DNA from 4 places in the Sphingorhabdus buctiana genome. Region 1 is predicted to be linked to each of the others. Evidence: predicted binding sites of a transcription regulator. Region 1 holds the regulator's gene; each other region holds the start of a gene.
The links. The regulator LexA, encoded in region 1, represses DNA repair genes until DNA is damaged. The targets are predictions, from matches to a motif close to GTTCCNCNCTTGTTCT.
Positions count from the first base shown of each region.

Region 1 (2,201 bases):
GAAGGTTTCGGCGCGCCATTTTGGTTGCTTGCATCGCAAGGAATAAAATTGATCCTGTGGCTGGCGCACAAAGTCAGCAACACTGCAGGCGCGGTTTTGCTGCTTCCCGAAATGCCGCTCTGGGCCTTTGCAACTGCGGTCTTCTCAGCACTGGTCATTGCAATTTTCAACGACCGACGGCGCTGGTTTGCTCTGTTGCCGTTGCTTGCTGCATTGGGTGCAATGGCTGTTGCCCCACGGCCCGACCTGCTCGTCACTAGCGACGGCCAGCACTTGGCCGTTATCATGGAAGATGGCCGATTGGCGCTTCTGCGCCCGGGGGCAGGGGATTATGTGCGTTCAACCCTGGAAGAAACAGCGGCGATCAGAGGCAATGTTCATGATCTCCAAACATTGCCAGCTGCGAGATGCAATGCCGATTCCTGCGCCTTTCAGATCAACAGTGAGAAAAGGCGATGGAACATACTCGCCTTGCGTTCGGGCTATATGATCCCGTCGATGGAACTGGCCGCCGCATGCACGCGAAGCGACATAGTCGTCAGCAGCCGATGGCTGCCTTTCAGTTGCAAACCGCGTTGGCTTAAGATTGACCGCAGGCTGATCGAGAAGGCAGGTGGGATGGCGCTATATCTGAACGAACCGCGCGTTGAATATGTAGCGAAGGAAAATGCGCATTTGCCTTGGTCGGCTTATTCGCCGGAGCGGTTGCAGATTTTGGCCACACAGCGCAGAAAACAAAAAGCGGCGGAAATCACTCCGCCGCTTTTGCAGAAACATTCAGTTCAAACTCAATGATAACGGCGGAGCAGGCCGGCCAAACGGCCCTGCACCTCTACCTCGTGCGCATCATAATATTGCGGGTCATAGCTGCTGTTCGCGGGGTCGAGCCGGATTTTCTGGCCCTCGCGGCGAAGATATTTCAGCGTTGCTTCTTCGCCGCGAACAAGGGCGACAACGATTTCGCCATCGCGCGCGGTTTGCGTCTTGCGGATCAGCGCATAATCGCCGTCCAAAATGCCCGCTTCGATCATCGAGTCCCCGGAAACCTCCAGGGCGTAATGCTCACCTGATCCCAACAATGCCATCGGCACCGAAAGCGAGTTCTGGCCTTCAAGCGCCTCGATTGGGACGCCGGCAGCAATTTTTCCATGCAATGGAATTTCAATCACATCATTGGCAGCAATCGGCAGCGATTTTTGCGGGGCAGGGCGATGGTCAGTAATGCTGACCACCTTATTGTTGACTGCCTCATCCTTGGTGAGGCCGCGTGCAGAGCCGCCATCAGGCATTTTCATCACTTCCAGCGCGCGTGCACGATTGGGCAAACGGCGCAAGAAGCCCCGTTCTTCCAATGCACCGATCAAGCGATGAACGCCGGACTTGCTCTTGAGATCGAGCGCTTCCTTCATTTCTTCAAAAGAAGGCGAGATTCCAGTCGCTTCCAGTCTTTCATGGATAAACATCAGGAGCGCGTGCTGCTTGGCGGTCAACATAGGTTTGTTCCAATGCTGTTGAACAGATGTGGAACGATTAGGAAACAAATAGGGGGGTTGTCAAGCCCTGCTATGGGCCAGCATCTCAACTGCCCAAGGGATAATAGAGCACTTCGCTCCTCGCATTGGCCATTGCCGCATTCGGATCACGTATAATCAATGCGTTAGCTTCGGATAAAGCCGCGAGCATGGCGCTATCGTTGATGCCGACGGGATGCAGGACTCCGTCGATCAACCGCGCCCGTAAATGATCGGTGCGTTCGCCGTTCTGGGCGAGTTCGACGCCGGTTTTTGCCTTGAGTCGCGTCGGCAAGGGCTGCGCAGCGCCGCAAAGATGCGCAATCAAGGGTTTCAGGAAGAGCGTCGCGGTGACGAATGCGGACACCGGATTGCCAGGCAAACCCAAGGCAATCGCATTGCCTATGCTTCCGGCAATCACAGGTTTTCCCGGGCGCATCGCGATTTTCCAGAAATCCAGCTTTCCCCCAGCTGCCTTTAGCGCGGGAACGATAAGGTCATGGTCGCCTACCGAGGCACCGCCCGTGGTGACTATGATATCGTGCTCTGACAAGTCACGGAACAAAGCGGTCAAGGCGTCAAGTTTGTCCTCCACCGCAGGAAATTCGCTGATGTCGGCAGGCAAGTGACGGAGCATCGCTGCGAGCATGAAACCATTGGACGAGGGGATTTGATCGTCAGCGCAAGGCA
Region 1 covers NZ_JBHUEL010000002.1:454,467-456,667, forward strand. Annotated here, with positions in the region: gene ACFSAG_RS02645 (ComEC/Rec2 family competence protein) at 1-795, shown strand, start outside; gene lexA (transcriptional repressor LexA) at 789-1,493, opposite strand; gene ACFSAG_RS02655 (molybdopterin molybdotransferase MoeA) at 1,579-2,201, opposite strand, start outside.

Region 2 (2,201 bases), on a different contig from region 1:
TGCATGTAATAGGGGCTGGGCGGGTTTGATTTCGCCCAGGGTACCACCGCCCCCTGCTTCAGGCTCAACCCCTCATTGGGGACGACGAGCTGCGGGTCAAACTCCAGCCGTTCGCCAAGGCCGTCGCAATCGGGGCACGCCCCCTGCGGCGCGTTGAAGCTGAACAGGCGCGGCTCGATCTCGGCAATGGTGAAGCCGCTGACGGGGCAGGCGAATTTCTCGCTGAACACGATGCGGTTGGGCGGCAGGCCTGTGCCTTTCATCGCGCCGCCGGTGACGTTGCTTGGGGCAGGGGTGAAGGTAGCGCGCGCTTCGCCAAAAGCGGTGGGAACGCTATCCGCGCCACCCATCGCCTCGGCCACCGTGCCATCCGCCAGATCGACAAAGGCCAGCCCTTCGGCCAGTTTCAGCGCCTGCTCGAAACTGTCCGCCAGCCGCGTCTGGATGCCGTCCTTCACGACGATGCGGTCAACCACAACCTCAATGTCGTGCTTGTATTTCTTGTCGAGCGCGGGGGCTTCTTCGATGGGGTAGAATTCGCCGTCGATGCGCACGCGGGTATAGCCCGCTTTCTGCCATTCGAGCAGTTCCTTGCGATACTCCCCCTTGCGCCCGCGCACCACGGGGGCGAGCAGATAGGCGCGCGTGCCTTCGGGCAACTGCATCACCCGGTCGACCATCTGCGTCACCGTCTGCGCGGTGATCGGCAGGCCGGTTGCCGGCGAATAGGGCACGCCAACCCGCGCCCATAGCAGGCGCATATAGTCATAAATTTCGGTAACCGTCGCAACCGTGGAACGCGGATTGCGCGACGTGGTCTTCTGCTCGATCGAAATAGCCGGGGAGAGGCCCTCAATATGCTCGACATCGGGCTTCTGCATCATCTCGAGGAACTGCCGCGCATAGGCGCTGAGCGATTCCACATAGCGCCGCTGCCCCTCGGCATAGATGGTGTCGAAGGCAAGGCTCGATTTGCCGCTGCCCGAAAGGCCGGTAATCACGATCAACTTGTCGCGCGGCAAATCGATATCGACGCCTTTGAGATTATGCTCGCGCGCACCGCGCACCGAAATATGGGTCAGGCTCATGAAATGATATGTTCCAGATTTGTTCGCAATGCGCAAGAGGGCGCTGTTCGGTTTCGAGATGGCGGCTCGCGGGGGGTTTTGCAACCCGGCGCTTTTGCTGTAAATTGAACATTATGCAGAGAATAGGGGCCAGATTCGCTGTGTATCGAAACGCAATCTATGCGCTGTTGGGCATCGCAGCCTTTGCTGCACCCGCATCGGCACAATCCGAAATCATTTTCGCTCCCGGCACCGGCGATCCCGCAACCGCGCCTGTGATGCAGCCGGTTCTGGCTTACAAGCGTTTCGCATGTACGGGCTTTGCCGAAGCAAAGGCACGGCTGACCCAGCATTATCCTGCCGAAGTGACCGAGGCTTCGATTGCGACGACCGCGCCATTGCCGCAGCGGCTCGACCGATCGCTGCTCGACGAGGCGCTCGCCAGCTATGAAAAGCATGTCTGCCGCTGGGGCAGCGGGGCCGGGCCTTCGCAGATCGTCGTGGTCGATTTCGCCAAGCGCAGTTCCGAACCCCGGCTTTATGTTGTCGATCTGGAAAGCGGGCACGGGCTTGATACGCCGATTGTCGTGGCACACGGCATCGGTTCGGATCCCGATGACGATGGCTTTGCCGATGCCTTTGGCGATGTGCAGGATAGCTGGATGTCCTCGCTCGGCGCGGCGCGCGGCGGGGAGCTCTATCGCGGGCGCAACGGCCTGTCGCTGCGGCTCGACGGGCTCGATCCCTCGAACAGTTCGATGCGCCAACGCGATATCGTGGTGCACAGCTATGCGCCCGAACGGCGGCGCTATTTCAACTACAGCCTGCTATCGGCACGCGGCGGAAAGCCGGGAACGAGCGAGGGCTGTTTCGTAGTCGAACCGCACCGGCGCGATTGGCTTTACGACCGGCTCCGCGACGGTGGTTTCCTCTATGCCGGGCTGGGCAAGGAAGGGCTGGCGCAGCGTGGAAAGCCCACGCCTATGCAACCCGCAGCGGCACCCCAATCGGCTTTCCAGCAGGTCCTGTTCCGCCAGGGAACCGGCACCGACTGAAACGCCGTGTTGTCAGGATTGCGGGGGTGCAGTCCCGCTTTGTGGTGCAAATAGCCGTTTCAACATCCGCTTTGCTGCG
Region 2 covers NZ_JBHUEL010000011.1:279,273-281,473, reverse strand. Annotated here, with positions in the region: gene uvrA (excinuclease ABC subunit UvrA) at 1-1,088, opposite strand, end outside; gene ACFSAG_RS13935 (murein L,D-transpeptidase catalytic domain-containing protein) at 1,229-2,122, shown strand; gene ACFSAG_RS13930 (DUF4126 domain-containing protein) at 2,135-2,201, opposite strand, start outside.
Region 2: the regulator LexA is predicted to act here: its motif matches at 1,099-1,114, upstream of uvrA (excinuclease ABC subunit UvrA).

Region 3 (2,201 bases), on a different contig from region 1:
GCTGCGCCTCGTCCTTCAGTTCCTCGGGCGGGGGAACGTCGGGCATTTCTTCCTGATGGTGCAGCCCTTCTTCAAGTTTCTGGAACGATGCCGCCATGTTGAGGATCGGGCGATCCTTTTGCAGCGCGATGATGCGGCGGGTGGAAAAGGTGCCGCCGTCAAAGTCGCGCTCGACACGGAAGGTGATTTCATAATCTTCATCGCCCGCACGCATGAAATAGGCGTGCAGCGAATGCGCGATCCGCTCGCTGCCGACGGTATCCTGCGCCGCAGCGAGAGCCTGTGCAATCACCTGCCCGCCAAAGACCCGGCCCTTGCCGCCCGGCTTTCGCATACCGAGATACCAGCCATCGCCCATGCGGTGGACGGTAAGAAGCTGTTCAAGCTCGGTGACGAGCGGGTGCTTTTGCGTTTCGTTTCCAGACATGACGGGCGCGTTAGCAGCGTGGGGCGGCTTTAGGCAATGTCTGCGGGCGCGAATCTTTCTTGTCGCAAATATGGATCCGCTTGGGGTGGATATAGCGGTGTGCCGGGGTGCGCTGAGAATGCGAATCCACGCACCTGCGTCAGTCAAGTGCATCGCCGATTTATCCCCACCGATTTTTTATCGTGGATAAAAAAAATGCGATCCTCGCTGGAAAAACTCTTGCACGCTAATCAAGTCCTAGAAAGTCCGTGCGTCGCTGCGCTGCACCTCAATCAAGCTGCGACGAATGGAATCAGGCAAGCGACGAATCGAGTCCTTAATTAACCATTTACCCTCTTGCGTCTGAAAATGGTTGAGGCACTATAGATAGCGGTTGGCCACAGGGGGCATACCTACAATTTGTGTCTCATCCCGCAGGAGCAATTCTGCGGTGGGGATATTTTGCCCGAAAAAACCGGCGCAAAACACAAATAAAAGGCCCTGTAGCGACACAAAAATGCTAAGGGGGGCGCTTGCTTCCCGAGTCGAACAAGAGGCGAACAAGTTTCTTGGGTCTTGGTAGTCGGAGCTGGCAATCGAACGGGGTGAGGGCCAGCCCATATAAGGGGAGCAAAGAGTCACATGGATTTCAGAGATACTGGCCGGGAGGCCGGAGAAGGCAATATGGCGGACATGCTCGAAGCAGAAAAGACACAGACCGAAACCCCGCAGGTAAAGAAGGCAAAGCCCGAAAAGGAAGTCACCGAGGCGAAGGCCAAGGCTGGCACCGATTCGAAGGCCGTGGCCGCGCGCCGGTTCGATGTCGTCACCGATAGCTCGCGTGATGACCTGCTGACCGAATTCGGCAAGGAAACGCTGAAGGATCGCTACCTCCTCCCCGGTGAAAGCTATCAGGATCTGTTCGCGCGCGTCGCAGACGCCTTTGCCGACGATCAGGACCATGCCCAGCGGCTCTATGACTATATCTCAAAGCTGTGGTTCATGCCCGCCACGCCCGTGCTGTCGAATGGCGGCACCGGACGTGGCCTGCCGATCAGCTGCTATCTGAACTCGGTCGACGACAGCCTGGAAGGCATCGTCAATACCTGGAACGAGAATGTCTGGCTCGCTTCGCGCGGCGGCGGCATCGGTACCTATTGGGGCAGCGTGCGCGGCATCGGCGAGCCTGTCGGCCTCAACGGCAAGACCAGCGGCATCATCCCCTTCGTCCGCGTGATGGACAGCCTCACCCTCGCCATCAGCCAGGGTTCGCTGCGCCGCGGATCGGCCGCCTGCTATCTCGACATCTCGCACCCGGAGATTGAGGAGTTCCTCGAAATCCGCAAACCCTCGGGCGATTTCAACCGCAAGGCGCTGAACCTGCACCATGGCGTGCTGCTTTCGGACGAGTTCATGGAAGCGGTGCGCGACGGCACCGAGTTCAACCTTGTCAGCCCCAAGGATGGCAGCGTGCGTGGCAGCGTCGATGCGCGCTCGCTCTTCCAGAAGCTGGTCGAGACCCGCCTCGCCACTGGTGAGCCCTACATCATCTTCAGCGACACGGTGAACCGGTCGATGCCCAAGCATCACCGCGAGCTGGGTCTCAAGGTTTCGACGTCAAACCTGTGCGCCGAAATCACCCTGCCCACCGGCCGTGACCATCTGGGTGGTGATCGTACCGCGGTCTGCTGCCTGTCGTCGCTCAACCTTGAGACATGGGATGAGTGGAACGGCGACAAGATGTTCATCGAGGATGTGATGCGCATGCTCGACAATGTCCTGCAGGATTTCATCG
Region 3 covers NZ_JBHUEL010000010.1:76,755-78,955, reverse strand. Annotated here, with positions in the region: gene ACFSAG_RS11020 (acyl-CoA thioesterase) at 1-427, opposite strand, end outside; gene ACFSAG_RS11015 (ribonucleoside-diphosphate reductase subunit alpha) at 1,049-2,201, shown strand, end outside.
Region 3: the regulator LexA is predicted to act here: its motif matches at 953-968, upstream of ACFSAG_RS11015 (ribonucleoside-diphosphate reductase subunit alpha).

Region 4 (2,201 bases), on a different contig from region 1:
GGCTTGTCATACGAAGCGCGTATTTCGGGACGTTCGTCCTCCACAAACCTTTTGAAATGCTCGTACATGAAGTTGATGAGCACCTCCCCCCGTTGTCTTAGGAGTGGAGCGATGCGGCTGAGGTCGATGCTCCACCCGGTTGGGTCTACAAACGTCAGTGCAAATGAGGAGCCAACGTAACGACGGACTTCCGGGATATTGTCCTCAAACGTGCCGTGGATGGCGCGGGCGTGAAGGTCCGCTGCGCCTCCAGCGGCGCCATTGAGGCGTTCGAAGGGCTCCGCCTCCTTCTCCACGAATACACAGCGCAAACACTTCGTTTTTCCGCGAAGGCGGAAGGACTCCCGAACCTCTCGGAGCTCCCTGATCGCTATGCCGAATGATGTGTCAGCAAACTCTTCTGACCTCGCCTCCCAAGGACCTGAAAAACCGTCAACGAATGTGAAGTCGTCCCACGCCGAGAGGATATTATAAGCGACTTTTTGCAAATAGCCTCGCAAGATAATGTGCTTGACGAACGTTTGCTCGCGATCGTGGTACTCTCGCGGCAGCACCGGAGGCTGAGCCATTAGTCAGCATTCTCCACCGCAGCCTTGAATTTTTGGGGGAAGTCGTTCCATTCTCGCCCGTCGAGTTTCCTTCCACCGTCCTTGGGCCTGAACCCACCCCATTGCTTGAAGAAGAAGGCGACGTCTTGCTCTATGCATTGGTCTCGCACCTCTCGAACCCAACGGGGATCGATTGGCCTTGCCCGCGGACCGCTTTCTCCGCCCACAATCACCCAGTCAATATTAAAGAGGTCCAATTCTCCCACCGGGCCGATCAATGGCTCAATCGACAGGAAACGCGCGCCCGCTTGCGAGCCTTGGAGGTGCAAAATTCGACTTTTAGCTTGGGCATCCTCGACTGAAACCCCGCACCAAATATGTTGAGGGCAGGGCCGATCTCGATACCGCTTTCGGAGGTACTTCGACATGAGAGAGCTGCGCTTCGACAGGAGCTGATAAACGTGCCAATCGGCCTTCTCCATCGTATCGAAAACTCTATCGACGTATTCGAACGGAACTGACTTGTGCCATAGGTCTGACATCGAGTTGACGAAGATCATTCGGGGACGTCGCCAGCCAAGTGGCTGTTCTAACCGAGCAGGTCTAAGTGTAAGGTCGAAACCGCTTTCGAACGGATGGCCCGGAACTCCACGGAACCGCTCAGAAAATCTTTCAGCGTAGCAGTTGTCACAGCCTCGACTAATCTTCGTGCAGCCCGTCACCGGGTTCCAAGTGGCGTCGGTCCATTCGATTGCGCTGTTGTCAGACATGATCTGCCTCCGAGAACATTCGTGGAACACTAGTGGCTAAGTAGTTCAAAGGCAAGGTGAGGCTTTGAGTCGCAGTGGCGTCTTCTGCTTATGGAGACGATCTAAACTTCCCTTTCGATTTCAATCTTTTCGACTAGCGGTCCTAGAGATATGGATTTGATCTCGCGGAGACCGCTTGGCGCCTGGATTTTTCAAAAGCGGTCCTTCTGTTAGCGGCCCACTTTCCGACATTTCACATAATGGCGGTTATCCGTCATTTTTCGCATGGGACCGCACCCGAAGTTGACTGACTGGCCGCACCAAACTGACAATTATTGAAGCAATTCGTCAAAGACTCTCATGGTAGTTTGGGTAGAGTGATAAGTGCAGAGATTTCAATATTTGGCCATTTTTCAATATTCTTAGGTGTAGGCAACAAAGCCCGAAACCCCAGCAGTCGAATGCCAATCAGGTTTTCACAATTTGTAATGCGCGAGGATGACGAAAGAATGAAACCGCAAAAAGGACACTTAACAAACGTTGGGTGCTTTGACACGCGAGCCAAAATCAAGGAATATTGAGTTGCGCCTTAGAGACTGTCATAATTTTGAAGATTTCCGCCGATTAGCGAAAAAACGTCTCCCTAGTCCCATCTTCCATTACATTGATGGCGCTGCTGATGATGAAGTGACATACCGCAGAAATAGCGCAGCATTTGAAGACGTGGACTTGGTTCCGAATGTACTAAGAGGCGTCGAACAAATTGATATGGGCGTCGAGGTGATGGGGCAAAAACTAGCCATGCCCTTCTATTGTGCTCCAACCGCGCTGCAGCGCTTGTTCCATCATGAGGGAGAGCGTGCTGTTGCAAGAGCCGCGACAAGATATGGCACTATGTTTGGGA
Region 4 covers NZ_JBHUEL010000012.1:61,393-63,593, reverse strand. Annotated here, with positions in the region: gene tcmP (three-Cys-motif partner protein TcmP) at 1-569, opposite strand, end outside; gene ACFSAG_RS14660 (DUF5131 family protein) at 569-1,318, opposite strand; gene ACFSAG_RS14655 (alpha-hydroxy acid oxidase) at 1,838-2,201, shown strand, end outside.
Region 4: the regulator LexA is predicted to act here: its motif matches at 1,331-1,346, upstream of ACFSAG_RS14660 (DUF5131 family protein).